3 regions of the Glutamicibacter sp. AOP12-B1-11 genome follow, and region 1 is predicted to be linked to each of the others. Evidence: riboswitches for the same ligand, from Rfam matches in the RefSeq annotation. Region 1 holds a riboswitch; each other region holds the start of a gene.
What was found. A riboswitch is a leader RNA that binds a small molecule or an ion and turns the genes downstream of it on or off. The one in region 1 is predicted to bind S-adenosylmethionine.

Region 1 (7,758 bases):
CGAGCCCTACAACTTCACTCCCGAACTGGTGACCAGCGGCGTGGCGGTCGGCGTGCCCGGCACCCTGGCCACCTGGCAGCGCGCGCTGGACAATTGGGGTTCCCAAAGCCTGAAGAAAGTTCTGCACCCAGCCACCCAGGTAGCTTCACGCGGCTTCGTTGTCGATGAAACATTCCGCGAACAGACCCTGGATAACAAGGAACGCTTCGCGACCTTCGGCTCCACCAGCGAGCTATTCCTGCCCGATGGCGATGCGCCGCACGTTGGCAGCATCTTCAAGAACCCGGATCTTGCCCAGACCTACCGGTTGCTGGCGAAGCAGGGCCCCTCGGCGTTCTACCAGGGCGAAATGGCCGAAGAAATATCCCAGACGGTGCAGGCTCCGCCCACGTCCGCGGACACCGAACTCCCGGTTCCGGCTGGCTATGTGAGCACCGCCGATCTCGCGGACTACGAGGTCGTGGAGCAGCAGCCAACCCAGGTCAGCTACCGCGGCCTCGATGTTTACGGCATGGCTCCATCCTCCAGCGGAGGAACCACCATCGGTGAATCGCTGAATGTTCTCGGCGAGTTCGACCTCGCCGGCATGGAGCGGCCCACCGCGCTTCATCACTACTTCGAGGCGACAGCCCTGGCCTACGCCGACCGTGGCAAGTTTGTCGGCGACCCGGCCTTTGTGGATGTTCCCACCGAAATCCTGACCGACAAGCTCTTCGGCGTCGACCGGGCGTGCGCGGTAAACCCCGAACAGGCCGCGGAGAAACCGGTGGCTCCGGGCGATATCGAGGGCTATGACGGAGTGTGCCCGGCGGCAACCAGCGAGCCGGTGGTTGAGCAGGATACCGAGAATATCTCCACCACCCACCTTTCGGTGGTGGACCGCTGGGGCAATGTCGTCTCCTACACCCTGACCATCGAGCAGACCGGAGGTTCGGGCATCGTGGTGCCCGAGCGCGGCTTCCTGCTGAACAACGAGCTGACCGATTTCTCCACGGTGTACGATCCCGCCGACCCGAACCGGATCGAGCCGGGCAAGCGTCCGCGCTCCTCGATGGCGCCCACGATCGTGCTGCGCGATGGCGAACCGATGCTCGCCATCGGCTCCCCCGGCGGCTCCACCATCATCACCACGGTGCTGCAGACCCTGGTGAACCGCATTGACCTGGGCATGGATCTGAGCGAAGCCATCGCGGCCCCGCGCGCCTCGCAGCGCAATACCGCGGCGGTGACGGCGGAGCCCGAATTCATCGAGGCCTATGGGCCGGCGCTTGAGGCTTTCGGGCACAAGCTCACCGCCGCCGGTGATTCCTTCACCCCGCAGGCTGAGATCGGTGCGGTGGAGGCGGTGGAAATCGCCGCAGACGGGACCTTGATCGCGGCGGCTGAACCAAACCGCCGCGGAGGCGGTTCGGCCATGGTGGTGAACCCGGCCAAATAGCCGTTAAAGCCAGCGAGTCCCCGCGGAATTCAACATTTCGCGGGGACTCGCTGGCTTTGCTAGCGCTTGATCTTCAAGGATTTAGGCCTTGGTGGCCAATCGGTTGGAGATCTTGTACTGGGCGGCACGGTGGGTGTCCTTCACCCGGTCACCTTCACCGAAGAGCTTGTGGCGCAGCGAGCCCTCGGTGTATTCGGTCTTGTAGACCCCGCGTGCCTGCAGCTCCGGAACCACGTACTCGACGACGTCCTCGAAGGTGCCTGGAGTGACAGCATAGGCCAGGTTGAAGCCATCTACGTCGGTGTATTCAACCCAGTCGATGAGCTTCTCGGCAACCTCGGCGCCGGAACCGACGGAGACCGGACCGAATCCGCCCACGCCGATCCATTCGGCCAGCTGGCGGATGGTCCATGGCTTGCCGGTATCACCGCTGGCCTTCTTGAAGGTTTCCACCGAGGACTGGATGGCGTTGGACTTCACGTCGTCGCCAATCACGTCATCTGGTCCGTAAGCGGACATGTCGATGCCGGTCCAACCGGAAAGCAATGCCAGCGCGCCGTCGATATCCACGTAGGAGCTGTAGTCCTCGAACTTTGCCTGGGCAAGTTCCGAAGTTTCGGCGGTGATGATGGTCTGCATGGCGAAGATCTTGATGTCGTGGCGGCCACGGCCTGCGGCTTCGGCAGCGTCGCGGATTTTGGCGACCGCTTCTTTGAGCAGGTCACGGGTTGGGCAATTCACGAAGATCGCTTCGGCGTTCGACGCGGCGAATTCGGTGCCGCGCTTGGAGGCGCCGGCTTGGTAGATCACCGGGGTGCGCTGCGTGCTTGGCTCGGTGATGGCGATGCCCGGAACCTTGAAGTACTTGCCCTCGTGATTGATCGGGTGCACCTTGGAATGGTCGGTGTAGACGCCGGATTCCTTGTTGTTCTGCACCGCGTCCTCTTCCCACGAGCCTTCGAGCAGCTTGTAGACCACTTCGAGGTACTCATCGGCGTGGTTGTAGCGTTCGTCGTGCTCCATCTGGTCTTCTTGGCCCATGTTTCGGGCGGCCGATGGCAGGTAGCCGGTGACCACATTCCAGCCCACGCGGCCGTTGGTCAGGTGGTCCAGGGTGGCCAGGCGGCGCGCGAAGGCATAAGGGTGCTCATAGGCGGTACCCGCGGTGACGCCGAAGCCGAGGTTCTCGGTGACCGCGGCCATCGCGGAGACGAGCATCATCGGGTCATTGACCGGCGCCTGCGCACCGCTGCGCAGCGGAGTTTCGTTGGTGCCCTTGTAGACGTCGTAGGTGCCCAGCACATCGGCGAGGAACAGGCCGTCGAACTTGCCCTTTTCCAGCACCTTGGCCAGGTGGGTCCAGTAGCCCAGGGTGTTGTAGGTCGACGCCTTGTCATCCGGGTGGCGCCAGAGGCCCGGCGACTGGTGCACCACGCAGTTCATATCGAAGGCGTTAAAAAGGATTTCGCGCTTGTTCTCGCTCATTGGTGTGCCCCTATCCATAGAAGAAATCTGGTTAGTCTAAAAATCTGTGTTCGAAGAGTGTTGCCTAGCTGCCGGAGAACCGGTTTGCTCCGGTTACCGTGCCCGTGACGGACAGCCGCTGGGGCTGCACGCCGTTGATCTCGTAGTCCCCCACGATGCGCGCCTTGTAGATCGCCGGGTTGTGCGTCGCAATGGTGCGGGCGTTGCGCCAGTGGCGGTCCATATTGCAGCTATTGCGGGTGGAAGATGCACCCAGCGCGTCGAAGAGCTTGCTGGTCGCTCCGATGACCAGCGGCTGCACGATCGTCTGGGCACGGTTGGCCGCCAGTTCGCACACGGCAAAGCGCTCCTCGGCATTCAGGTTCGCGTCTGCCATCGCCGACTCGACCTCCAGCACCGCGCCCATGACCACGGACTCCGCGGCGAAGATTTCGGCGGAGACCTCCCCGACGAGCTGCAAGACCTGCGGTTCGCGGTGCACCGGAACTCCGGTGCCGGTGCTGAAACTGCGGGTACGCGCCTGCACGGAGGAGCGCAGGTCGTTCAGTGCCGCGCGTCCGATTCCGGCCTGTACCGCCATGAGCACGAGTTGGAAGATCGCGGCTTCCGGATCCGTGGGGTCCTCCGGCATGAAGGTGTCCACCGGGACCTCATGGAATTCGGTGCTGCCGGTACCGGTGAGCTGTTGGCCGAACCCGTCCCAGTCATCGAGGATTTTCACGCCGCTGTGCTGGGTGGAAACTACCGCGATCTGGCGCCCTGGGAGTTGCGGGTGCGCCACCGCTACGGTGGTCCAGTCGGCGAAGATGGTGCCGGTGCAGTAGAACTTCCGCCCATTGACCAGCCAGCGCGAACCCTCCTCGGTGACCTTGGTGTTGAGCAACCCGAGGGCGTTGCCGCCTTCCTCGGTGTAGGCGTTGCCCACGATCTGCCCCGAGCTGATCCGGGAAACCCATTTGCTGCGGAGCTGCGCATCTTCCAGCCGCACCGCATTTTCCACGAAGGCAATGTGCGCGCGCCATAGCTGGGCCACATGCGAGTCCGCCTCGGCTAATTCGATGAGCAGCCGGAAGACATCGCTCAAGCGCGCCCCGTGGCCGCCGTCGGCGACCGGCAGGCGCAGCGCACCGAAGCGCTCGCGGTTCAGCAAGCCGACCTGTTCGAATGGCAGGATCCGCTGCCGGTCGCGTTCTCTTGCACCCGAGGCGATCTGCGCGAATACCGGACGGAAAATGCCGGCAAGCCGTTCATACTGCTCGTCAGCGCCGGGGCCCGGGGTGATCTTCAGCAACTGCCGGGTAGGAAGTTCTTGTGGAAGGTCGTCAAGCCCCACCGCGCTACCCGCAATAGACGGGTCGCTGAGCGCATTAAAGTCGCCAGCGGGATCGCCAAATGACATCGGAAGTCCTCAATTCTTTCCATCGGTCCTGGCTGTAGCACCGTCCCGCGCCAATATTTGGTGGGTGGTTGCTGCGACGTCGACGAGCCAGATCTCTCGGTCGCTCTGGATGGTTCGTAATCATTTGTAGCCTGAGGTTTACATCGCCATCAACCCGGTTAGTCACATTTCGTCGTGTGCGGATGGAGATTGAAATGCATCAAGGACAGCACTTGCCTAGCGAGGTCGAACGCAATACCTAGCGTTTAGCGATTTTTCGGCCAAATACGCGATTGATGAAATAAAAATCGAAACATCACGATGATGTGACGCATCTATCGAATATTTTTCATGTTACGAAAGATTTGCATTGAAATCGTTCGAAGGCCTGTAATAGTCGTGTAACCATCCCGAGCGGCTAAGAGATCTGGCTCTGTGACGCCGCAGCAACCACCACACACGGTTAATAAACCAAACGGTGTCCGGTGCTACCGCCAGGAACGATGGAGATGAAAATGACTACAGCCTTTGCCTTGCCCGAGACCGTCCAAAGCGCAACGGCGCTCGACGTGGAGTTCCTCGAGCTATCGCGTACTTTCACCGCCAAGAAGGAAAGCAACACGGTGCTTCGCGACGTGAATCTGCGCCTCGGAGCGGGCCAGATTGTTGCAATTCTCGGCGCAAGCGGTTGCGGCAAATCCACTCTCTTGCGGGCGGCCTCCGGCCTGGACCGCCCCTCCACCGGGTCGGTGGTCATCGGAAGCCGCGCCGTGACGGGGATAGATGAGCGGTGCGCCGTTGCATTCCAGGAACCACGGCTATTGCCTTGGCGCTCGGTCCGAGACAACGTGTCCATCGGCCTTGCGCCGGGAACCGACAAGCAATCCGGGCGCCAGCTGATCGCCGAGCTGCTGGAGCTGACCGGCTTGAGCCACGCAGCAGATCTGCGCCCACGTGAAATTTCCGGGGGCATGGCTCAGCGGGTTTCGCTTGCTCGCGCGTTGGCCCGGCGCCCGGGCGTCCTGCTTCTCGACGAACCCTTTGGTGCGCTCGATGCGCTGACCCGAATGAAAATGCAGGATCTGCTGCTGGCCATCCATAAGTCTTTCCCGACTACCGTGCTGCTGGTGACCCACGACGTCGATGAGGCGCTGACTCTCGCCGACCGCATCGTCGTGCTGGGCCGACCCGAGGGCCAGGCCTCGGCGACCGTGATCGAGGATCGAGTCCTGTCCGCGGCGCACCCGCGCAGCCATACGAGCAGCGAATTCGTCGCCCACCGCACAGCGCTGCTGAGCCTGCTCGGCGTTGATCCGACGAACCACTAGCACTTTCTACCGCACTCATTTGGTCCCGCGGGCCTTCCATTCGCACAAATCAAGGATTTTCCATGCTCTCGAATCGTTTTTCCCGTCGCGCCGCACTATCCGTAGCAACGCTTGGCATTTCGGCCCTGGTGCTGACCGGATGCGCGGGCGAGAACGCCGCAGCCGACGGCCAGACGCTGTCCATCGACTTCGCCACCTACAATCCGCTGAGCCTGGTCCTGAAAGAAAAGGGGTGGCTGGACGCCGCCGCTAAGGAACAAGGGGTCAGCGTCGAATGGATCCAGTCGGCCGGCTCGAACAAGGCCAACGAGGCGCTGCGCGCCGATGCCGTGGATGTGGGATCCACCGCCGGTTCGGCAGCACTGCTGGCCCGCTCCAACGGCTCACCTATCAAGACCATCTCGCTGTATTCGCAGCCCGAATGGTCCGCCCTAGTGGTGAACGAGGACTCGGATATCAAGTCGGTCAAGGACCTTGAGGGCAAACAGGTCGCGGCCACCAAGGGCACCGACCCCTACTTCTTCTTGCTGCAATCCTTGGCCGAAGCCGGTCTGAGCGATTCGGACATCACCTTGCAGAACGTGCAGCACGCCGATGGGCGCACCGCGCTGGTCAACGGTTCGGTCGATGCCTGGAGCGGCCTGGATCCGATCATGGCCGATGCCGAACAGGACGGCGCGAAGCTGCTCTACCGTAACTTGGACTTCAACACCTATGGCGCGTTGAATGCCCGCGAAGATTTCATCGAGGAGAGCCCCGAACTCGCCCAGCTGGTGGTGGACTCCTACGAGAAGGCTCGCGGATGGGCCGCCGCCAATCCTGGTGAAACGGCGAGCATTCTGGCCGAGGTTGCAGGTCTGGAGGCCCCGGTCGCCACCCAGGTGATCGAGGAACGCTCGAACCTCGACGTGGACACCGTGCCGGGTGAGGATTTCATTTCGGTGCTGCGCAATATCGGACCTACCTTCGTGGCCAACAAGGACGTCTCCACCCAGGACGCAGTCGATCAAGCGCTGGAATCCCTGGTGGATGAGCAGTTCGCTGCCCAGGCCGACGCGACGAAGATCGCCGGGGAATAAGCAACATGTCTTCAGCGAACCAAACCCAGCAAGCCAGCACGCCGGTGCAGGCACGCGAAAGCCTTGGCGCCAGGCTTCTGAAGCTACCGCACTGGTTGCTCGCGCTGATCCTGCCGCTCATCGTCTTGCTCACCTGGCAGGTGGTGACGACCACCGGCATCGTCGCGCCGTGGTCCTTGCCGACTCCGGCGGCCGTGGTGGCCGCGGCCGGCGAACTGCTCGAAGGCGGCGAGCTGGGCAAACATGTGGGCATTTCGACCCAGCGTGTACTGCTCGGATTCTTCTTCGGCTCGCTGCTCGGCCTGCTGTTCGGCGCGCTGGTCGGACTGTCCCGGCTCGCCGACGCACTGCTCGGCCTGAGCATCGGGGCGCTGCGCGCCGTGCCTTCGCTGGCCTGGGTTCCGCTGCTCATCCTGTGGATGAAGATGGGCGAGGACTCCAAGGTCACGCTGGTCATCATCGGCGCATTCTTCCCGGTGTTCACCACCGTTGCCTTGGCCCTGCGCCACGTGGACCGCCAGCTCATCGAAGCCGCGCGCGCGTTCGGACTGAACGGCCTGAAGCTGCTGCGCACCGTGCAGCTTCCCGCGGTGGTTCCCTCGGTCTTCTCCGGGCTTCGCCTCGCCTTGGCCCAGGCCTGGCTGTTCCTGGTCGCCGCCGAACTGCTCGGCGCCTCCATGGGGCTGGGCTATCTGCTCACCGACTCGCAGAACAACGGTCGCATCGACCGGTTGATCCTGACAATTATCCTGCTCGCCGTCTTCGGAAAGATCACCGATGCCCTGCTCTCGGTAGCAGAACGCTGGGCGATCAACCGCTGGACCTAAGCCAACAACTCGAATCACGTTCAAGGACCGCAATGACCACCATCGAATTGGCCAGTACAAATCAGCCCTCCAACGCCGAGGCACGCCAGGAGTTCTGGGACGAGGCGGCGAACCTGCTTGACTGGGACACCCCATGGCACACCACCAGCCAGATCATCCCGGCAGACGCACAAGCCAAGCGCGGCCCGCAGATCTCCTGGTACCTCGGGGGCAAGCTCAACGC
Region 2 (7,758 bases), on a different contig from region 1:
CACGCACCGAGACGATGGTGAACTCTTCGGGAAGCATGGGAGCCAACCCCATGAGATCTTCCTCGTTGGAAAGATAACCATGAAGCAAGACCAATAGCGGCGTGCCGGCTCTTTCGGCTTCGGGCCGGGACCAAATGACGGTGGGATTCCAGATATTTTCACTCACGCATCAAGTCAACCAGATGCCAGCAGGGATTCGGCAAATCGATTCACCGTCTGGGTCGCCATTACAATAATGTAACGTTTGGAATAAATAAGGGAAGGCTGAAAGATCCATGGTTGACTAACGATATCAACATGCGTTGCGGCATTCCGAACAACGCATTGAGAGCTACCCGACGTGCGCGGAGCGAACATATTGGATGACATGAATATCACTGAGGTTGCAGCAGAAATTACAGAACTCACTCAGGAAGAATTTGATGAGCTCAGCGAGCTCAATGATTCGACTCCTTTCGGTTATGTGGATGATGACTCCGCCGGAAGCTTTGGCGCTCTTGACACGCTCTTTAACGCGATGCCTTTTGCTTTCGGAGCCATCGTCGCTCTTTTTGTCCTCATGGCGGCCGCTACCACCTTCTTGCTTGTGCGTAATTTCAAGTCAACCAAGCAATCCGGGGCCAAATACTACTCGCCGCAGTCCGATCCAGGAATACTGCCGGCCAACGCTCACCTGTTGGCGCGGAATAAGAACTTGGAGCAGAAACTCGCAGAGCTAGATGATCTGCTCGCTCGGCGAATCATCACCCGCGAAGAATACGCCGCGACTCGCAGCAAGGCGCTGCTGGGGTGACCTCCCGCTGACGCCATTGACAGCTAGTTACCGAAAAGTAACAATATTGTTGTGTCTGAAAATTCTGCGTCCGAATCATCCCTCCCCGCTCACGAAACAAGTCACCCCTGGCGCCGGTACGTGGCGCTGGGAGACTCCTTTACCGAGGGTATCGGGGACCCCGACCCGCAGAACCCGGGGCGGCACCGCGGCTGGGCAGATCGTCTCGCCCAACAGTTGAGCACCACCGTTCCGGACTTTTCCTACGCAAACTTGGCCATCCGTGGGCGGCTGATCGGCCAGATCATTTCCGAACAAGTGACCCCGGCAATAAATCTCAAACCAGACTTGATCAGCATTTGCGCTGGAGGAAACGATGTCATTCGCCCCGGCGGCGATCCGGACAGAATCGCCGAACAGCTAGAGCGGGCGATTAGCGATCTGAGCAAGACCGGCGCAACAATACTATTGCTCACCGGACCCGATATTCGCGATACGCCTGTCCTTGGCGGCATACGCGGGAAAGTCGCCATATACAACGAAAACGTGCGGGCAATTGCGCAACGTTACGATGCCGTGGTGGGCGACCTCTGGGCCTTGAATGAGCTGCGCCGAACACGCATGTGGGACCCCGACCGGCTGCATTTCTCTCCACTGGGACATCAGCTCATCGCCGCGATGGCCTTGGATGCGTTGAACGTACCCCACGAGCTGTCCTTGAATGCTCAGCTGGACAACGCGCCACGAAGCTGGCGCGAAGCGCGAATCGAAGATCTGCAGTGGGCACGCGAGTACTTTGCGCCATGGGTTTTGCGCCGCATTCGACACCAGTCTTCCGGTGACGGGGTGACGGCCAAACGCCCGGTACCCACCCCGTTCACCCTGCCACCGCCGAATGAGTCATTGGGCGCTGGGGATAGCGCCCCCATGCAGGACTGAGCCCCACAACGCACAATGGAACGCAGTTTGATGCACCGCTTACTGGTGGATCAAACTGCGTTCCTTTTATGTTTGGATACTTAGCTAGGCGAGTTCCTAGTCGTCAAAAACCAGGGCCCGCAAGACCGGATCAAGCTGCTTGGCATCCGTCAGGAAGCCATCGTGGCCAATCGGTGAATCGATGTAATGCACCGGTTTCGGCTTCGGCAACGACGCAGCGAGCAGTTCAGACTGTGCCGGGAAGTACAGCCGATCGCTGCTGACCGCGGCAACCACCACGTTCACCTTAGCCAGACGGGCCAAGGCATCACGTAGCGAATCGTATCCGCGAGCAACGTCGTGGCTCATCAAGGCCTCGGTGATCACCAGATAGCTATTCGCATCGAACCGATGCACCAGCTTGGTCGCTTGGTGATCCAGGTAGCTTTCCACCTGGTAGCGTCCGCGTGCACCTTCCGAGGTATCCAGTGGCTGTTCCCCGGGCTGCGGCTTGCGCGCGAAACGCGTCTCCAGCTCGACTTCGGAGCGGTAGGTGATATGCGCCAGTCGGCGGGCTAGGCCCAAGCCGGCATCCGGGCGCACACCGTTGGCGTAGTAGTCGCCTTGCGCAAAATTTGGATCGAGGCGAATCGCCTCGGTCTGCACCTGCGCAAATGCGATCTGCTCCGCCGTAGCTTGCGCGCTGGAGGCCATGACAACCACGTTCTTGACCCGTTCCGGAAATTCGACTGCCCATTCGAGGGCCCGCGCTCCACCCATGGAACCACCGATGACCGTATGCCAGGTGTGCACCCCGAGCAGGTCGGCCAGGCGTGCCTCAAGGCGCACCGAGTCTTTGATCGTGACGAAGGGGAAACGTGAGCCCCAGGCTTCGCCGTGTTCGTCGAGCGAACCGGGCCCGGTGGATCCATTGCAACCACCAATGATGTTGATGGCCAGGACAAAGTAATTGTCTGTATCAACGGTCAGCCCGGGGCCGACAAAGTCTTCCCACCAGCCCGGGGTCTGCGAATCTCCCTGCGATACGTGAGCATCACCGGTCAGCGCGTGCATAACCAGCACCGCATTTGACCCGTCCGCGTTCAGCTGCCCCCATGATTCATAGGCCAGCTCGATACGCGGCAGGTATCCACCGGTTTCGAAGGTGTACTCCCCCACGGACGCGCGGCGCAAAATGCCGTCCTGTCCGTCGGCGAGGTTCTTCGAGTCGAGAGTCTCTTCGGTAGTCACTATGGATGCCATGCCTAGAGGGTTTCCTGCAATTCCTGGTTAGCAGGCTCTGCGATCGCAGCAAAACCAAGTTGCAAGTCAGCGAGTATGTCCTTGATGTTCTCCAACCCCACGCTCAGCCGAACGAGCCCCGGACGCACGCCGGCCGACAGGCGTTCCGCCTCGGTCAGCTGTGCATGGGTGGTCGAAGCGGGGTGAATCACCAGCGAGCGAACGTCGCCGATATTCGCCACATTTGAATGGAGTTCTAGGGCATCTACGAATGCCTTGCCCGCTTCGGCGCCGCCGGCAACGTCAAAGGCGATGACCGCCCCAACACCGTTTGGCGCATATTTCTGGCCACGCTCAAACCATGGCGAGGAAGGCAACCCGGCATAGGCGACCAGCTCGACTTGCTCATGGCCTTCAAGCCAGGCGGCGACTTCCTTGGCATTCTGCACGTGGCGTTCCACGCGGAGCGACAGGGTTTCCAGCCCTTGGGCAATCAAGAAGGCGTTGAAGGGTGCCACCGATGAGCCCAGGTCGCGCAGCAACTGCACGCGTGCCTTGAGGATGTAGGCGAGGTTTGCGCCGAGAATGCCGTTGACGCCCAGATCTCGGGCGAACACCAAACCGTTGTAGGACTCGTCCGGGGTGTTGAAATCAGGGAAGCGTTCCGGATCCTTGGCGAAGTCGAACTTCCCCGAATCCACGATGACGCCGGCAATGGCGGTGCCGTGCCCGCCGAGATACTTGGTGGCCGAATGGATGACGATGTCCGCGCCCCACTCGATCGGACGGATCAGGTATGGGGTGGCCAAGGTGTTGTCCACCAGCAACGGAACACCGGCTTCGTGGGCAATCTCCGAGATTCCCTCGATGTCCAGGATGTCCTGACGCGGGTTGGAGACCACCTCGCCGAAGAACGCCTTGGTATTTGGCTGCACAGCCTCGCGCCACTGCGCCAGGTTATCCGGATCGGCCACGAAGGTGACCTGGATGCCGAGCTTGCGCAACGTGTGCTTGAACAGGTTCTGCGTTCCACCATACAGGCTTGGGCTGGCAACGAGGTGGTCGCCGGCCTGGGCCAGGTTCAGGATGGCGAAGGTGGTGGCCGCCTGCCCGGAGGCGAGCAACAGTGCGCCGACACCGCCTTCGAGGTCGGCAATGCGGTTTTCGACGGCTTCCTGGGTTGGATTTCCAATGCGAGTGTAGATCGGCTCCAGCTCCTGCAAGGCGAAGCGCGCGGCCGCGCTCTCTGCGCTGGGGAAGACGAACGAAGACGTCTGATAGATCGGCAAGGCACGCGCTCCGGTAACCGGGTCGGGCTGTTGTCCGGAGTGGATCTGACGCGTCTCAAATGACCAGTTGTTACTCATGGTTTCCTCCATATAGCTTGTTGACTATGGGGGTACACCACTAAAAAACACACCGACAGGAAGCTCCTCGTCGAGGTACTTTCCAGGGGGTAACCCGCGCTTGTCCTAGACACAGTTTGTGCCGAGGGCCAGGTCTTCACCCGGGGCACCCCACCGCGGAGGAGGGTTGCCGCCCAGTAAGCCGGGGCTTGTTACTGGGACTCATGACCTGACACAAGTCTGCCGGACAACCGAAGATCTTGGCAATATGAAGTGGCTCAAAGTGACGCAATCGGTCATATTGCACTTTTATAACGCAATTTATGCAGAGCGTTCGATCGCCAGTTTGCCAGTTAGGGTAGCCTAAGTCGAGACTTGAATCACATAGTGACATGATGGGCACATGATGAGGCTAGATCACGTTACGTACGCATGTGGCCCGGACGGGCTCATGCCAACCGCCGAAAGAATCTCCGAGGCTTTGGGCTTGGAATTCGTCAAGGGAGGCGTGCATCCGCGATTCGGAACTCGCAATGTAATTTTCCCGCTCAAGCATGACCAATACCTAGAAGTAGTTGAAGTTCTGAACCACCCCGCTAGCGACAAGGCACCGTTTGGGCAGGCGGTCCGTGCCCGTTCCGAGCTGGGCGGCGGATGGATGGGATGGTGTGTTTCAGTTGAGGATCTCTCAAGCGCAGAAGAGCGCCTGGGACGCAAATCGGTTCCGGGTAACCGCAAGTTCCCTGACGGCCGCGAACTCACCTGGCAGCAGATTGGCATCAAGGGTCTGATCGCGGACCCGCAGGTTCCATACTTGTTGCGCTGGGACGCCGGCACCGAAGACTTGCACCCTTCCCGTGCGCTGGATCCCGCTGGCCAGATCCAGAGCATTGCCATTGCCGGTTCACGCGACCGAGTCCTTGATTGGCTGGGGCAGCCAGAAAACGTGAATCTCGGTGCGGTGAGCATGGAGTATGAAGCACCCAACGGGACCCCGGGCATCTTGTCTGTAACTTTCGAAACCGATAACGGTACCGTGGTGCTGTAAGACAAGGTACGCACGAAGGTAGGTGGGGGCAATGGCGCCCCCACCTACTCTTCTTTAATGCCAGTTGTGCGCTCAAACTGGCAAGGCTCTGCTCTGCCTATAGCCGCTTGCCCAAAACCACAATGTCTTGGGTTTCGTAGCCTTGCTGCTCGTAGAATCGAATGACCTGCGAGTTCTCGGAGCGAACCATCAGCTGCACCTTGGGCACCGAACGTCGGCGCAACCAATCGGTGGCCGCGCCAACGATCTGTTGGCCCAGTCCTTGGCCCTGGCTCTCGGGACGGACCGCAACGTAGTACAGCCACCCGCGGTGACCATCAAAACCAACCATCGCGGAGGCAAGCAGCGCTCCGTCGCGGTGCCCCACAAGAATTGTGGATGACTCGTTGCGTAGCGCTTGTTCCGCATCGGCCAGCGGATCATTCCAAGGCCGGGTGAGTTCCACCCGTTGCCAGAGTGCGACCACCTCGGCAAGGCCATTCATCTGAAGCTCGCTAATCTGCATTTTCACTCCCCTGCTAAAAGCACTCCGAAATTGGGCCATCGTGAATCTGGAAAGTGCTCAGGCACCAATGCCGATGGCCGGGCCGATGAGCAAGAAGCCTACAAAACCAACGGCATCCAGCAGGAAATGTGCGATGACCAGGGGCATGACGCGACCGTATTTATGATAGAGCCAGCCAAAGACCACACCCATGGCGAAGTTGCCGATCATCGGTCCGGCCCCTTGGTACAGATGATAGCTTCCGCGCAGCAGGGCCGAACCGAGAATCAGCACCCAGGGTCCAAGATTGAGTCTCTTGCCGTAGCCGAAGAGGAAAGCCAACATCACGACTTCCTCCAGTACTGCATGGCGTACCGCTGAAAGGACCAGCACCGGCACACTCCACCAGTAGTCTGCGAGATTTGCCGTGGCCAGCGCTGTGGTGATGCCGAATGCTCGACCCGCTGCATATACGCCTAGCGTGCCGATTCCCATGACGAGAAACAAGCACACCCCGAGCAGCGCATCCTTGCCAGGACGACGGAAATCGAAGCCTATGTCCCTGATGCTTCGTCCGAGCGTTCGATGCATGAAATAGAGCGCGAGGGCCACCGGGAGCAGGGCGAAAAGGATATCCAGGAGCTGGTACGCCAGGTCAAAGTATTCTCGCGTGTTCAACGGATTGTTCATGGATGTGGCCTGCTCGCGCAGTGGCGCACGAGTCGCCTTGTCGGCAAAGCTGATAAGCGAATACACGGCGCTCTGTCCGAGTGAGAGCCCTAGAACGAGGAAAATCTCAATCTTCAGGATGCGAGTGCCGCTCGTCGTCAATGTCTTTTCACCAGTCACATATCGATCATAGACTTCGACTGCTGTGCTGCGGCTGAGCAAGGAGTCCGAGCGGATCATACTGCAGCGCCTGACCATGCTGCAGCGTTGGCCCGATGCACTTACTGTGCCGCAGACATTCCCGTTTTGGTGATGACCGGGATCCCTGCCATGGCAAGGGCCTCCCGTTGCTCGTCCGTGATCTGATCGTCGGTGATCAGACCGGTGAGGTTTTCGCGATCTAAGATCACGAAGGAATGCCCTCCGATCTTCGAAGCATCTGCCACCAGGTAGCTCCTACGAGACTGGTTGATCATCAATTCGTTGACTGCTGCTTCCATCTCATCGCTGACCATCGCTCCGATGCTCGGTTCCAGCGCATTGATGCCTACAAAAGCCATATCGAGTGTGATTTTGCCAAGCGAATTTTGCGCTAGCGGGCCGACAAGCTCGTAGGAGCGCTCGTTGAGCACCCCACCGGTGACCATAACGCGAATGTGCGGGCGCACGGCGAGCAAAGAGGCGATATTGACTGCGTTGGTAACTACGGTGAGGGTGATACGACCGGGCTCCCCCACTAGATCCTGGCGCATGCCCAGTTCAATGGCTATTGCTTTAGTGGTAGTGCCCCCAGAAAGTCCGACCACGGTATCGGCTTCAACCATGCCAGCGGCGAGCCTTGCGATCTGAAGTTTGCGTTCGTCATGGTCTTCACGCTGATACCGCGAGGGAAGGTCATAGGCGACCGTGTTTGAGACTGCTCCACCGTGGGTTCGAGTGAGAAGCGAGGCATTGGACAGCGAGTCCAGGTCCCGTCGTGCAGTCGCAGGCGAGATTTCCAGCTGCTGAACAATCTGCTCGACATCAATCTGGCCATTGCTAGCCAGGAGGTCGAGGATATGGTTCAGGCGTTCCTCGCGTTTCATGGATCCAGCTCTCTAATAGTGCAAATCATCAAGTAAATTGCGTAGTTCTCTAACCTGTTGTTCATCAACGGCCAGGCTCTGCGCATAAGGTGTTTTGGCGGAGAAATGAACTGCCGCTATGCCTGTGGCATAAGCCGCACGCACGTCCCGTGGCTTCATGCCACCACCGGACATGATTTCAATTCTTCCTTCGG
Region 3 (7,758 bases), on a different contig from region 1:
GCGGCCCGCTCGGTGAGCCAGGCGAAGTAGGCGGCGTGCCCCGGGGCGGGCGTCTCGGCGGCGATGGCCTGCGTCGCGGCGGTCATCAGCGCCAGGCCCCGGGCCAGCTGGCCCAGGGCCTCTGCGGTGCTGCGGGAGTTGTCCATGGCCCCAGTGTGCGCGGCGGCTAAAGCTGCAGTGCGGGTTCCCTCGCCGGCTGTGGACAAGTGGTGCGTGCCGGGCCGGCGACGTTACGCGCGGCGGCCAACCCGAGGGAAAGATCCGCGATGAGGTCCTCGGGTTCCTCGATGCCCACCGAAAGGCGGACCAGGTTGGCCGGGATTTCCAGCTCGGTGCCGATCAGCGAGGCATGGGTCATTTCGCGCGGGTAGCAGACCAGGGATTCCACCCCGCCCAGGGAAACCGAGAGCTGGAAGTACTCCATGGATTCGGCGAAAGCGCGCGCGGCGGGTTCGTCGGTGAGCTGCAACGAGACGATGCCGCCAAAACCACGCTGCTGGCGCGCCGCAAGCTCATGGCCGGGATGGGATTCCAACCCGGGGTAATAGACCCGCGTCACCTCAGGCTGGTCATCAAGCCAGCGTGCCAGCTTAGCTGCGGAGGCGCAGTGGCGTTCCATGCGCAGTCCCAAGGTCTTCAGGCCGCGTGCGGCCAGGTAGGAATCCTGCGGGCCGGCCACCGCGCCGCCGGCGAATTGCTGGAAGCCGACGGCTTCGGCCAGCGGCTGGCCACGGAAGAGGTGATCGGCGACGATCACCGCCCCGCCGAGCACATCCGAGTGTCCCCCGATGTACTTGGTGGTGGAGTGGACCACCGCGTGGGCCCCGAAGTCCAAAGGCCGCTGCAGGTAGGGAGTGGCGAAGGTGTTGTCCACCACCAGCAGGGCGCCGTGCTCGCGGGCGATGTCCGCCCAGCCGGCAAGATCGGCGATGCCCAGCAGCGGGTTGGAGGGAGTCTCCACCCAAAGCAGCGCGGTGTTCGGGCGCACCGCTGCGCGCACCGAGTCCAGGTTGGTGATATCCACCGCGGAAGAGGTGATGCCCCATTTGCTGTGCAATTTGGAGATCAGCCGGTTGGTGCCGCCGTAGCCGTCGGCGCCCAGGATGATGTGGTCGCCCGGTTCAAGCACCGCACGCAGCAGCGCGTCTTCGGCGGCGATGCCCGAGGCGAAGGCGAACCCCGCGGCTCCGCCTTCCAGGGCGGTGAGCTGCGCTTCGAAGCCATCGCGGGTCGGGTTCGAGCCGCGGGAGTATTCGTGCCCGGAGCGCAAGACGTTGATTCCGTCCTGGATGAACGTGCTGGTTTGGTAGATCGGTGGGACCACGGCTCCGGTGTGCGGGTCTTTATGCTGGCCGGCGTGGACGGCGAGGGTGTTGAAGCCGCTCATGATGCTCCTTGGGTTTGCGGGGCCAGGGCCCGGTTTAGTGCGCTGTCCAGCGCTTGGGTGAGGTCGGCGAGCAGATCGGCGGGGTCTTCAAGCCCCACCGAAAGGCGCAGGGTGGAGGTGTTCAGGCCCGCGGCGAGAAGTTGCTCCGCGGAGAGCCGGCAGTGCGTCATGGTGGCCGGGTGGGCGACCATGGTGCGGGTATCGCCCACATTTGCGGCCAGGGAAATCAGCTGCAGCCCGTCGATCACCGGGGACACCAGCGAGGGGTGGGCCAGTTCGATGGCCAGCACGCAACCGGTGCCCTTGGGCGTGAGCTTTTTGGCCAGCTCGTGGCTCGGGTGGGCCGGCAGCGAAGGGTGGTGGATGGCCGCAATGCCCGGGTGATCTGCAAGTTCCTGGATCAGGGTGCTCACGCTGCGCTGCACGTGTGCGGCACGTACCGGCAAGGTTTCGATGCCGGTCAGAATGCCTTGGGCGCTGGCCGGGGCCAAGGCCGGCCCCAGGTCGTGCAGGAATTTGGAGCGGACCAGCATGGCGTAGGCGGCCGATCCGTGGCGTTCAAGCAGCGAGGCATTGTTCAGCCGCACTCGCGGGGCGGCGATTTGCGGCCAGCGGGTGGAATCCGAGAAATCGAACTTCCCCGAATCCACGACCACGCCGCCGAGCACCGAGCCGTGTCCGGCTAGTCCCTTGGTGGCCGAGTGCACCACAATGTCGGCGCCAAAATCCAGCGGGCGAATATTCAGCGGGGTGGCCAGCGTATTGTCGACGACCACCGGAATGTTGTGCTCGTGCCCGATCGCCGAGATGGCGGGCAGGTCCGCCACGGTGCACAGCGGGTTGGAGACGGACTCCAGGAAGAACGCCCGGGTGTCTTCTTCGATGGCCCCGGCCCAAGCTGCGGGGTCGGCCTGGTCGACAAAGCTGACCCGGATGCCGAAGTCGGCAAAGGTGTCGGTGAACAGGTCCACGGTGCCGCCGTACAGCGAGGAGGAAACCACGATGTGCTTAGGACCCTGGGTCAGGGCAAGCAGCGAGAGTGCAACGGCCGACTGCCCCGAGGCGGTGGCTACCGCTTGGGCTCCGCCTTCAAGGGCGGCCACCCGCTGTTCCAGGATGGCCACGGTGGGGTTGCCGGTGCGTGAATAAGTGAAGCCGGCCTGGCGCAACGCGAATTTTTCGATCGCTTCTGCGTGCGATTCGAACTGGTACGCTGCGCAATTGTGCAGTGGCGGCAGCATCGGGCGGAAATCTCCGCTCGGACGATACCCTGCATGGACCGCGTCGGTTCCTTGGCGTTGGCTCATAGCTCCTTCTCGTTTCTGATCCACGAGAGAGTGCACCGAACACCCGGCGTCGTACCGCCCCTCGGCCGCCCTGAGGCCACAACGGTACGAAGCATGGCGCCTTATGGCACGTTCGGAACTGCTCCATCGTTCCTGGCATTAGCACCTTTCGGTTTCCCGATGGTTGCTGCGACGTCTACGAGCCAGATCTCTCGGTCGCTCTTGATGGGTTGTTGTTCTTCCATGGTTGGACATCGGCATCCGGCGGCGCAAACGACGCCCACGCCCGCGCTTCATACAGGGGCACCTGGCTTCACATCCCGCGCCAGTCCCGTAATGGGGCCCGGCCCGCAGTCCCTTTGTGACGCGCGGCAACCGCCAGAATCCTTGAAGAACCAGGGTTTTGCGCAACTATTATGTCGCCGACGGTCCGCCAAATGACACGGTGTTACGTCTTGGGGGCCGGGGATTCAGTCCAGGACCTCAACTCCGAAGCTTGAGACGACCGAGCGCACCTCGTCCAGATAGCGCCGCGCTTGCTCGGTCAGCGGAATCGCTGCATGGTCGATCCAGCCGATCTCGATGCGCTCATCGACATCCAGCGGGATGGCGACGATGGACGGGTCCAGCTCGTCGCTGATGATGCCCGTGGAGATGGTGTACCCGCCCAGGCCGATCATCAGGTTGAAGATGGTCGCGCGGTCCGAAACCTGGATTTCGCGCTTGCTGGAGCTGGTGGAGAGCACTTCCTCGGCGAAGTAGAACGAGTTGTTCGCACCCTGGTCGAAGGTCAAGCGCGGCAGGTCTTCGAGGTCCTCGAGCGTCACCCGCGCCCGGGAGGCCAGCGGGTTGCTGCGCGAAATGAAGATGTGCGGATCGGCGAGGAACAGGGGGTGGAATACGAGCCGGGACTCGCGCAGCAGCTTGTCGATGACCTTCCGGTTGAAGTCGTTGCGATAGAGGATGCCGATGTCGCTGCGCAGGGTGCGCACGTCCTCGATGATCTGTTCGGTGCGGGTCTCGCGCAGCGAGAATTGATATTCCTCGGCCCCGCTGGCCTGAACCATCCTGACAAAGGCATCCACCGAGAAGGAATAGTGCTGCGTGGAGACGCCGAGCAGGCGACGGACCGAGGGACGCCCGAGGTAGCGATGCTCAAGCAGCTCCACCTGCTCCAGAACCTGCCGGGCATAACCAAGGAATTCTGCTCCCTCGGCGGTGAGCGTCACTCCCCTGGCCGAGCGGACCAGCAAGGTGCGTCCCACGCGGGCTTCGAGCTCCTTCATCGCCGCCGACATGCTCGGCTGTGCGACGTAAATTAGGTCAGCCGCCGCGGAGATCGACCCCTCGCTGGCGACCGCAATGAAATAGCGCAACTGCTGCAGTGTCAAACCACTCGTCCCCTGAACCATAGTGCGAGTCTATACGAATCCATAGTTATATCGAGTTACCTGATATCCTCGATCTCACTGCATGATGGACGCATCGACTTACTTTCGGCCGGCCCAGGCCACTGAGCACCAGATAGGCCACCATGGCAGACGCGTTCACCTTCAGCATCAGCACCACCAAATTCGACGAAGACTACACCCCCTGTGCGAGCTCACGAGTCACGACAAACTTCGCCAACCTGGCCCGCGGGGAAAACCGCCAGGAGAACCTGCGCAACGCTCTGACGATGATCAACCGCCGCTTTAATTCCCTGGCTCACTGGGACAATCCTCAGGGCGATCGTTATGAACTCGAGCTGGAGATCATCTCCGCCAATGTGCACTTCGACTCGGCGAACGCAGCGGAGCAGTTCCCGCTGCTTGAAGTCTTAGACACCACCATCGTGGACCGAGCCACCAGCACCCGCAGCCACGGCATGCTGGGCAATAATTTCTCTTCCTATGTGCGCGATTACGACTTCAGCGTGGTGCTTCCGGCGGCCGGCAACGGCTCCGGTGCCCCTAAATTGCCTGAAGATTTTGGCGAACTTCATGGCCAGCTCTTCCAGCACTTCCTGGATTCGCAGGCTTATCGTCAGCGCTTTGCGCAACTACCCGTGGTCTGCATCAGCGTCTCCACTTCCAAAACCTACTACCGCACGGGCAACAGCCACCCGGTCCTCGGCTTGGAATACCAGCAGGATGAGAACTCCCTGACCGATGCGTACTTCGGCAAGATGGGGCTGCGCGTGCGCTATTTCATGCCACCGGGCGCCGTCGCTCCGCTGGCGTTCTACTTCCGTGGCGACTTGCTCAACGATTACACCAATCTGCAGCTGATCAGCACCATCGCCACCATGGAGACCTTCCAGAAGATCTACCGCCCCGAGATTTACAACGCAAACTCCGCTGCACCGGCCGTCTATCGCCCAAGCTTGGGGGCACAGGATTTCGCCCCGACCAGGATCTCCTACGACCGCGAAGAGCGCACCCGGCTCGGCGCAGTGCAGGGCAAGTACACCGCGGAGCACTTCATCACCCCGAACCGCGAATTGCTGGACCAGTGGGCCGCCACTTGCCCCGCTCCCGTCGCCTGAGAACCGAAAGACACACGATGACATCAAAGCTACTTCCCACCTCTATTGTAGGCAGCCTGCCCAAGCCTTCCTGGCTGGCGAAGCCCGAAACCCTCTGGTCTGATTGGAAGCTGGAAGGCGCGCAGCTGCGCGAAGGCAAGCAGGACGCCATGCGCGCAACGGTGCTGGAGCAGACCCGGCGCGGCATCGACATCATCAGCGACGGCGAGCAGACCCGCCAGCACTTCGTCACCACCTTCATCGAGCACCTGACCGGGGTCGATTTTGAAAAGCGCGAAACGGTGCGCATCCGCAACCGCTACGACGCGAGCGTGCCGACCGTGGTCGGTGCGGTGCGGCGTGAGAAGCCGGTGTTCGTTGAGGACGCGAAGTTCCTGCGCTCGTGCACCGACCGCCAGATCAAGTGGACCCTTCCCGGCCCGATGACCATGGTCGACACGCTGTATGACGCGCACTACCGAAGCCGCGAGAAACTGGCCTGGGAGTTCGCGACCATCCTCAACCAGGAGGCCAGAGAACTCGAAGCAGCCGGGGTGGACATCATCCAATTCGACGAACCGGCGTTCAACGTGTTCTTCGACGAGGTCGCGGACTGGGGCGTCGCCGCGCTGGAGCGCGCCTGCCAGGGGCTGAAAGCTGAGACCGTGGCGCACATCTGCTTCGGCTACGGGATCAAGGCGAACAACGATTGGAAGGCAACTCTCGGCGCCCAGTGGCGCCACTACGAGAAGTCTTTCCCACTGCTGCAGGCCTCCTCCATCAACACCATCTCCCTGGAGTCCCACCACTCCAATGTCCCGCTCGAGGTCGTTGAGCTGGTGCGCGGCAAAAAGGTCATGCTCGGCGCCATCGATGTGGCCAGTGAAACGGTGGAAACCCCCGAAGAGGTCGCGCAGACGCTGCGCAATGCACTTGAATTCGTCGACGCGGACAAGCTGGTGCCCAGCACGAACTGCGGCATGGCACCGTTCCCCCGCGACGTCTCACTGGCCAAGCTGAGCGCGCTCAGCGCAGGAGCCGGCATCCTGCGCGAGGAGCTGGTTGCCGCACGCGTCTGAGCTGGCGACGGCCAATTCACGGATCGGGTTAAAGGTGCATGCTGGGTCTCAGCGCCCGGCTGCGGAAGGTCCTAGCAAAGTTCTTGCATGAAGGCCGAAAACCCATCAGCCCCGGCACCAGCCGGAGGCTGATGGGTCTCGCCGTTCCAGAGCCGGGAAATAGGGCCAATCTCTGACCCGCGTGCCGGCCACCACTGGACGGAAACAATCACCATTGCAGGGACCGGTCCAGAGCAATTGTCCTGGCGCCGGATGCATCCCTAGCGGCAATCAGCAACTAGGGGCAGGATAGATGGCATGGATCCTGACGATGCTTTGATTCTTCCCGACGTTGCCGCATGGCGGGCATGGCTCGATGAGCACGAAGAGACCAGCGACGGCGTATGGCTGGTTGTAGCGAAGAAAGGGACTACCACTCCGACTTCGCTGACTGTCACCCAAGCCCTGCCCGAGGCGCTATGCAGCGGATGGATTGATGCCATTCGTCGCAAGCGCGATGAGACGACTTTCCTCCAGCGCTACACCCCTCGGCGCAAGGCCTCTGTCTGGTCGGAGAAGAATACTGGATATGCCCAGGAGCTGATCGACCAAGGCCGCATGCGCCCGCGAGGGTATGCGGAGATCCAAAAGGCGAAGGACGATGGACGGTGGGAACGCGCGTACCAAGGCCAAGCCACCGCCCAGGTGCCGCAAGATCTCCAAGATGCGCTGGACCGCGCCCCGCTTGCTGCCAAGAATTTCGCCGCGTTGAAGTCCCAGCCGCGCTATCACATCCTGCACCAGCTGATGATTGCCCGGACCGAGAAGACCCGGAGCGCGCGGCTTGCCAAGTTCCTGGCCGAGCTGGAAGCCACCGACACCGAAGGCTGAGGGGCCAGCTCCCTGTCCACGATGCGCAAAACGGTCAACGATGCTACTTAGTGCGGTTCCGCCGCCTAGGCTGATTCTCCGGGTTCTCAAGTAATCGAGCCGAGGCGTCCTTGAGCGAACGGCGTTAGTCCCAACTGTCGGTAGGACATGTCAGCATTTAGTAAACCGCGATCGAAGGATATCAATTGGACTCTCAGCTTCCTCTGCGAATACTTGAAGCCGTTGGACTGCTGCACCGCTTGGGCTACTACGGTCTGCGTGTTTTGCCCGGAATGAATGCCTCAGGTACGGCCTGGCGGATTGTTATTTTCAACGTCACGGAATGGAACCTCGAGGATGAGTTCGGCGACCCCTATAACGCCGAAGAGCGTTGCCTCTACTCCACCTCTGGCCAGAACGTCTTCAACAATGACATCCAATTTCCCGAAGATGTCGGCCATGTGAGCGTTGCGGAAGCAATTCTTGAGGCGATGCCGTCACTCCAGCGCAGTACCGGCAAGGAGAATGGAAACAAGCAATATACCGACTGGTACGCGATGCTTTTGTCCCAAGTTCATAGCCTGGCTGATCTCCCCGTTGCCTACGCCGACTACTTCGACGATTCACTCGGCTGGGAGCTGGGGTGGTGCA

Region 2: it holds a riboswitch for S-adenosylmethionine, as region 1 does, so the genes downstream of both, ACT3UQ_RS04390 (bifunctional o-acetylhomoserine/o-acetylserine sulfhydrylase) here and ACT3UQ_RS00860 (acyl-CoA dehydrogenase family protein) in region 1, are expected to answer to the same signal.
Region 3: it holds a riboswitch for S-adenosylmethionine, as region 1 does, so the genes downstream of both, ACT3UQ_RS15595 (O-acetylhomoserine aminocarboxypropyltransferase/cysteine synthase family protein) here and ACT3UQ_RS00860 (acyl-CoA dehydrogenase family protein) in region 1, are expected to answer to the same signal.

The regions. Positions count from the first base shown of each region.
Region 1 covers NZ_JBQSYL010000001.1:164,575-172,332, reverse strand. Annotated here, with positions in the region: gene ggt (gamma-glutamyltransferase) at 1-1,438, shown strand, start outside; gene ACT3UQ_RS00865 (LLM class flavin-dependent oxidoreductase) at 1,520-2,923, opposite strand; gene ACT3UQ_RS00860 (acyl-CoA dehydrogenase family protein) at 2,988-4,322, opposite strand; SAM riboswitch class I at 4,339-4,438, opposite strand; SAM riboswitch class I at 4,704-4,811, shown strand; gene ACT3UQ_RS00855 (ABC transporter ATP-binding protein) at 4,817-5,629, shown strand; gene ACT3UQ_RS00850 (aliphatic sulfonate ABC transporter substrate-binding protein) at 5,692-6,708, shown strand; gene ACT3UQ_RS00845 (ABC transporter permease) at 6,714-7,535, shown strand; gene acs (acetate--CoA ligase) at 7,568-7,758, shown strand, end outside.
Region 2 covers NZ_JBQSYL010000005.1:107,544-115,301, reverse strand. Annotated here, with positions in the region: gene ACT3UQ_RS04410 (alpha/beta hydrolase) at 1-166, opposite strand, end outside; gene ACT3UQ_RS04405 (hypothetical protein) at 368-793, shown strand; gene ACT3UQ_RS04400 (SGNH/GDSL hydrolase family protein) at 845-1,711, shown strand; gene metX (homoserine O-acetyltransferase MetX) at 1,808-2,953, opposite strand; gene ACT3UQ_RS04390 (bifunctional o-acetylhomoserine/o-acetylserine sulfhydrylase) at 2,956-4,299, opposite strand; SAM riboswitch class IV at 4,391-4,508, opposite strand; gene ACT3UQ_RS04385 (VOC family protein) at 4,682-5,326, shown strand; gene ACT3UQ_RS04380 (GNAT family acetyltransferase) at 5,424-5,831, opposite strand; gene ACT3UQ_RS04375 (CPBP family intramembrane glutamic endopeptidase) at 5,889-6,641, opposite strand; gene ACT3UQ_RS04370 (DeoR/GlpR family DNA-binding transcription regulator) at 6,761-7,564, opposite strand; gene ACT3UQ_RS04365 (copper homeostasis protein CutC) at 7,577-7,758, opposite strand, start outside.
Region 3 covers NZ_JBQSYL010000028.1:16,504-24,261, reverse strand. Annotated here, with positions in the region: gene ACT3UQ_RS15605 (HNH endonuclease signature motif containing protein) at 1-146, opposite strand, end outside; gene ACT3UQ_RS15600 (cystathionine gamma-synthase) at 167-1,387, opposite strand; gene ACT3UQ_RS15595 (O-acetylhomoserine aminocarboxypropyltransferase/cysteine synthase family protein) at 1,384-2,694, opposite strand; SAM riboswitch class I at 2,815-2,905, opposite strand; gene ACT3UQ_RS15590 (LysR family transcriptional regulator) at 3,144-4,085, opposite strand; gene ACT3UQ_RS15585 (DUF1852 domain-containing protein) at 4,208-5,200, shown strand; gene ACT3UQ_RS15580 (methionine synthase) at 5,218-6,258, shown strand; gene ACT3UQ_RS15575 (YdeI/OmpD-associated family protein) at 6,556-7,128, shown strand; gene ACT3UQ_RS15570 (hypothetical protein) at 7,314-7,758, shown strand, end outside.